Regions from separate parts of the Streptomyces sp. NPDC034111 genome, predicted to be linked through region 2. Evidence: riboswitches for the same ligand, from Rfam matches in the RefSeq annotation. Region 2 holds a riboswitch; the other holds the start of a gene.
What was found. Region 2 has a riboswitch for S-adenosylmethionine ahead of thrC (threonine synthase). Riboswitches for the same ligand answer to the same signal wherever they lie in the genome.

Region 1 (3,201 bases), on a different contig from region 2:
TCGAGGTCCCCGGGCCCAGCGTCGACATCGTCGGCACCGGCGGCGACGGCGCCAAGACCGTCAACATCTCCACGATGTCCTCGATCGTCGTCGCCGGCACCGGCGCCAAGGTCGTCAAGCACGGAAACCGCGCCGCGTCCTCCGCCAGCGGCGCCTCCGACGTCCTGGAGAAGCTCGGCGTCAACCTCGACCTCACCCCGCAGCGGGTCACCGAGGTCGCCCAGGAAGCGGGCATCACCTTCTGCTTCGCCGTGAAGTTCCACCCCGCGCTGCGGCACGTCGCCAACGCCCGCGGCCAGCTCGGCATCCGTACGACGTTCAATGTGCTGGGCCCGCTGACCAACCCCGCCAAGGTCCGTGCCCAGGCGACCGGCGTCGCGGACGCCCGGATGGCGCCGATCCTGGCCGGGGTGCTCGCCGAACGCGGCTCCTCGGCACTGGTCTTCCGCGGCGACGACGGCCTCGACGAGCTGACCACCACCGCGACCTCACGGGTGTGGATCGTGCGGGACGGCACGGTGCGCGAGGAGGCCTTCGACCCGCGCGACGTCGGCATCTCCCTCGTCCCGGTGGAGGCGCTGCGCGGCGCGGACGCCTCGTACAACGCCGATGTCGCCCGCCGTCTGCTGGAGGGCGAGACCGGCCCGGTGCGCGACGCGGTGCTGCTGAACTCCGCGGCGGCCCTGGTCGCCCTGGAGCCGTCCGACGCACCCCTGGCGGAGCAGATCCGGGCCGGTATCGACAAGGCCGCCGCCTCGCTCGACTCCGGCGCCGCCAAGCGGGCGCTGGAGCGCTGGGTGGCGGCCAGCAACGTTTGAGCGCCCGGTGACGCAGCGTGTGACGCAGGGCTCAGTCCGTCATATGGACTGAGCCCTTGCGCGTAAATGCTCTTGTGGCATGATGCTGCGCAGGTCACGAGTGACAGCGACACAGGCCCCGGCCCGCTGTCCGGCAACCCTCCTTCCGTGGCGGGGTGCCCCGGGTGATGACCAGGCCGCAGGCAGCGAGGTCTGCGGCAAGCGCGGATCCCTCGCCAGGGATCCTGGTCCCCGAGGGAGAACTTCCGTGAATCAGCGAATGCGATAGGGCCCAACGGCCCCTTTTCCGCACCCTTTTCCTTCACGCTGCGGCCCCACCGCCTCTCGGCCCCGGGCATTTCCGCGCCCCCTCATGCACCCGCGCCGCAGCGAATTCGCTTACCTCTTACGGGAGTTCGCCATGTCTGTTTCCGCCGTTGCCGCCGACCCCTCCGTCTGTGCCCCGCTGCCGGTTCTGGGCCGGGACGTCCTGGTCCCCCTGGTGACCGGCGGCGAGGTCGACTACGCCGCGCTGGACTACGCCGCCAGCGCACCGGCGCTCCAGCGGGTCTGGGACGACGTGGCCGCCTACGCCCCGTACTACGGCAGCGTGCACCGTGGCGCCGGATACCTCTCGCAGCTCTCCACCGACCTCTTCGAGAACAGCCGCCGCACGATCGCCGACTTCCTCGGCTGTCGCGCCGAGGACCAGGTCGTCTTCACCCGCTCCACGACCGACTCCCTCAACCTCCTGGCCGCCGTACTCCCGCAGAACACCCGGGTGTTCGTCTTCGAGACCGAGCACCACGCGTCCCTGCTGCCCTGGGAGCAGCGCGCCGACCTCGCGGTGACGTACCTGAACGCGCCGCGTACGCCTCAGCAGGCCGTGGACACCCTGGAGAAGGCGCTGGCCGGGCGCGAGCCTTACGGGCCGGCGCTGGTCTGTGTCACCGGTGCGTCCAATGTGACCGGTGAGCTCTGGCCCGTACAGGAGCTGGCCGCCGCGGCCCACGCCCACGGCGCCCGGATCGTCCTCGACGCCGCGCAGCTCGCCCCGCACCACCCCGTCGACCTGGCGGAACTGGACGTCGACTGGGTCGCTTTCTCCGGCCACAAGCTGTACGCACCGTTCGGCGCCGGGGTGCTGGCCGGCCGCGCGGACTGGCTGCAGAGCGCCGAGCCGTACCTGGCGGGCGGCGGCGCCAGCCGTAAGGTCTCCCGGCTCACCGACGGCGGGGTGGACGTCGAATGGCACACCACCGCCGCCCGGCACGAGGCCGGCTCGCCGAACGTCATCGGCGCCTACGCCATCGCCTCCGCCTGCCAGGCGCTCACCGAGGCCGGCTTCGACACCCTGGTCGCCCGCGAGCAGGAGCTGATCGCCCGGGTCCGCGAGGGCCTCGCCGAGGTCCCCGAGGTCCGCGTCCTCTCCCTCTTCGGCGACGAAGCGCCGCGCGTCGGCGTCCTCTCCTTCGTCGTCGAGGGCTGGAACAGTTCGCACTTCGCGGCCGCCCTCTCCGCCGAGTACGGCATCGGCGTCCGCGACGGCCTGTTCTGCGCGCACCCGCTCGTCCGCACCCTCCTGGGCAGCAACCCGCAGGACCCGGGGGAGTGCGGCGCCCCCGACGCGGCCCCCGGCGAACTCCCCCAGACTTCGTCCGGGGGGACCCCCACCCTGAACGCCATCCGGGTCTCCTTCGGCGCCGGCACCCCCGACGAGCACGTCGACCGCTTCCTCAGCGCCGTCAAGGAACTGGTCACCGACGGCGCCCGCTGGAACTACCGTACGGAGGACGGCCGTTGTGTCCCCTCCGTGTCTTCCTGACGGGAGACCCCGCTCCAGGCGTGACCCCGCACCCCCACCGGCCCTTTCCTTTCCCACAACGGGAGGGGACGGGTCGGAGGGGCCTGGTGTGTGGACGTAAAGCGAAGCAGTCCACACACCAGGCCCCGGAGGTCCGTCACCGCACCCGACAACCACCTGGCCCGCCGCAGGCGCAACGGCGAACAACCACCACGGCGGGACAGCCGAAAACGTGGGGGCTAGGCGTCCAGCCCAATGGCAAATGCCGCCTCAAGATCATGCTGCGAGTACGTCCGGAACGCGATATGCGTCTCCGTCGAGGCGACGCCGGGGATCTTGCTGATCCGGCCGGGGATGACGTCCGCGAGGTCGTCGTGCTTGGCGACCCGGACCATGGCGATCAGGTCGTGTGCGCCGGTGACCGAGTAGACCTCGCTGACGCCCTCCAGCGCGGCGATCTTCTCGGCGATCTCCGGGATCTGGTCCACGCTGGTCTTGATGAGCACGATCGACGTGATCACGGCTGGCTCTCTCCCTCGGTCGCCCGGTCGTTCGCCCTGGTGGCCCCCACACTATCCCTCCCGTACCGGAGCCACGCGT
Region 2 (3,201 bases):
ACCCTCGGCGGTGACCTCGGCCTCGCCACCGGTGTACGTACGGAGGATGGTGGGGATGCGGACCTTGACGCTCATGGTTCTGCCTTCCGGACAGGGGTTACGGGTCTACGGGTTCGGGCGCTGCGGCTCAGCCGGCCAGGCCGGCCGCGCGGAACGCATCCAGGTTCGGCCGGATCGTGGCCGTGGGCCCGGTGGTCGGCGCAACGGCGTCCAGCGTCTTGAGACCGTCACCCGTATTGAGGACAACGGTGGTCAGGGACGGGTCGAGCAGACCCTCCTCGATCAGCTTCTTGGTCACGCCGACGGTCACCCCGCCCGCGGTCTCCGCGAAGATGCCCTCCGTCCGCGCCAGCAGCTTGATCGCGTCGACCACCTGCTCGTCGTTGACGTCCTCGACCGCACCGCCCGTACGGCGCGCGATGTCCAGCACATACGGGCCGTCGGCCGGGTTGCCGATCGCCAGCGACTTGGCGATGGTGTTCGGCTTCTGGGGGCGCACCACATCGTGCCCGGCCTTGAACGCCGTCGACACCGGCGAGCAGCCCTCCGCCTGGGCACCGAAGATCTTGTACGGCTTGTCCTCGACCAGGCCGAGGGCGATCAGCTCCTTGAGCCCCTTGTCGATCTTCGTCAGCTGCGAGCCGGACGCGATCGGGACGACGATCTGGTCCGGCAGCCGCCAGCCCAGCTGCTCACAGATCTCGTATGCCAGGGTCTTGGAGCCCTCGCCGTAGTAGGGGCGCAGATTGACGTTGACGAAGCCCCAGCCCTCGCCCAGCGGATCGCCGATGAGCTCCGAGCAGAAGCGGTTGACGTCGTCGTAGTTGCCCTCGATGCCGACCAGGTCACCGCCGTAGACCGCGGCCATGACGACCTTGCCGGCCTCCAGGTCGTGCGGGATGAAGACACAGGACTTGAAGCCGGCCCGGCGGGCCGCGGCGCCGACCGCACCGGCGAGGTTGCCGGTGGAGGAGCAGGACAGGGTCGTGAAACCGAAGGCACGGGCGGCCTCGACGGCGATCGCGACGACGCGGTCCTTGAAGGAGTGCGTCGGGTTGCCGGAGTCGTCCTTGACGTAGAGACCGCCGGTGACGCCCAGCTCGGCGGCGAGCCGGTCGGCCTTGACGAGCTTGGTGAAGCCGGGGTTGAGGTTCGGCTTGTCGGCCACGTCGGCGGGGACGGGCAGCAGCGGTGCGTAGCGCCAGATGTTGTCCGGACCGGCCTCGATCTGCTTCTTCAGGCGCTCGGGGTCGCCGCTCGGCAGGTCGTAGGCGACTTCGAGCGGCCCGAAACAGCTCGCGCAGGCGAAGATCGGACCCAGATCGAAGCGCTCACCACACTCCCGGCAGGACAGCGCGACGGCGGGGCCCAGGGCGACGGTGGGAGCGTTCGCGGCGGTTTCGGTGACTTCGGTGCTGTGCACAGCCATGGAGGCGAGGCCCTTTCTCCTCATCTTCCTCGCGGCGCATCTCGTCGCGAGACGGATTTGGCACCTTCCCTAGCCGGGAGCCTCGCGCGCTGTACGCGGAGACCGGCTGGAGGGTTGCCGGGGCTTCAACGGGCCGTATCCCTCTGCCCCTCTGGATGAGCGGTATGGCGCTGGGCCGAAACCCAGGCGTTTATGGCGCGGTGACCCCGACATGCGACGGTCATCCGCGTTGTTCAAGACTGTAACCGAAGGGGCTGACAGTTGAGATAGTCGTCCGCACCGCGAGATGGATCACAACCCGATGGAACACGTACCGTCCGCCGCCCGGGCGGCCACCGAGGAGTCGTAGACGTGCTGGAAGAGGTGGAGCGCTGGCTGAGCAGCCGCTCCTGGTCCGCCGCGGACCGCCCGCTGGAGCAGCTGCTGGAGGCGAAGCGCCAGACGGGCCGTACGGTCAGCGTCGTACTGCCCGCACTCGACGAGGAGGCCACGGTCGGCGCGATCGTCGCCACGATCCGCGCCGAGCTGATGACCGACGCCGCCCCCCTGGTCGACGAGCTGGTGGTGCTGGACTCCGGCTCCACCGACCGCACCGCCGAGGTCGCGGCGGCGGCCGGCGCCCGGGTCGTGCACCGCGACAGCATCCTGCCCCGGCTGCCCGCACTGCCCGGCAAGGGCGAGGTGCTGTGGCGCTCCCTTCTGGTCACCACCGGCGACATCATCTGCTTCGTCGATGCCGACCTGCGCGAATTCTCCGCCACCTTCGTCTCCGGGATCGTCGGCCCGCTGCTGACCGACCCCGGCATCCAGTTCGTCAAGGCGATGTACGACCGCCCGCTGGAGACGGGCGGCGCCCAGGGCGCCGCCGCCGGCCAGGGCGGCCGGGTCACCGAGCTGGTGGCCCGCCCCCTGCTCAACCTCCACTGGCCGCAGCTGGCCGGCTTCGTCCAGCCCCTGGGCGGCGAGTACGCCGCCCGGCGCACCCTCCTGGAGCGACTGCCCTTCCCCGTCGGCTACGGCGTCGAGCTCGGCCTGCTCGTCGACGCCCTGCACACCGTCGGCCTGGACGCCCTCGCCCAGGTGGACGTCGGCGTACGCAAACACCGCCACCAGGACGGCCAGGCCCTCGGCCGAATGGCCGCCGCCATCTACCGCACCGCCCAACTCCGCCTGACCCGCGGCCACTTGGTCCGTCCCCGGCTCACCCAGTTCGACCGCGGCGAAACCGGCTTCGTCCCCCGCACCACGGACGTCGACACCGAGGAACGCCCCCCGATGACCGAAATCCCCGAGTACACGGCCCGCCGCGCGGCCTGAGCCGCGCCGACTTCCCCTCCCAGGCGTCGCAGTCGTCCTCGGGCAGGGCCCAGGGCCCGTCTCCGTACGTTTGCACGGATCTGTTGCGGGTTAATGTCGCGTCATGGTCTCCGAGCGCAATGTGGTCCAGGCAGGTGCCCAGGTTCTTGTCGCGTCCAACCGCGGGCCGGTGTCGTACGCCCTGGGGGAGGGCGGGGCGCTGGTCGCCAAGCGGGGCGGTGGGGGGCTGGTGTCCGGGCTGTCGGCGATCGGGCCGGAGACCGACGCGGTGTGGGTGTGCGCCGCGCTGGGGGACGGCGACCGGGAGGCGGTGCGGCGGACCGGGGGTGCGCTGGACCCGGGTGACACCGGTGGGCAGCGCGTCCGGATGCTGGACATTCCGGCCCAGGTGCATGCCGAGGCCTACAACGGCATCGCGAACTCGGTGCTGTGGTTCGTCCACCACATGCTCTACC

Region 1: linked by a shared signal. The riboswitch ahead of ACZ55A_RS01685 (aminotransferase class V-fold PLP-dependent enzyme) and the one ahead of thrC (threonine synthase) in region 2 are both predicted to bind S-adenosylmethionine.

What each region holds. Positions count from the first base shown of each region.
Region 1 is NZ_JBVIST010000001.1:374,364-377,564, reverse strand. It holds gene trpD (anthranilate phosphoribosyltransferase) at 1-818, shown strand, start outside; SAM riboswitch class IV at 911-1,028, shown strand; gene ACZ55A_RS01685 (aminotransferase class V-fold PLP-dependent enzyme) at 1,219-2,622, shown strand; gene ACZ55A_RS01680 (Lrp/AsnC family transcriptional regulator) at 2,841-3,122, opposite strand; gene ACZ55A_RS01675 (rhomboid family intramembrane serine protease) at 3,119-3,201, opposite strand, start outside.
Region 2 is NZ_JBVIST010000003.1:427,549-430,749, forward strand. It holds gene ACZ55A_RS11250 (MoaD/ThiS family protein) at 1-75, opposite strand, end outside; gene thrC (threonine synthase) at 128-1,429, opposite strand; SAM riboswitch class I at 1,447-1,591, opposite strand; gene ACZ55A_RS11260 (glucosyl-3-phosphoglycerate synthase) at 1,781-2,746, shown strand; gene ACZ55A_RS11265 (alpha,alpha-trehalose-phosphate synthase (UDP-forming)) at 2,850-3,201, shown strand, end outside.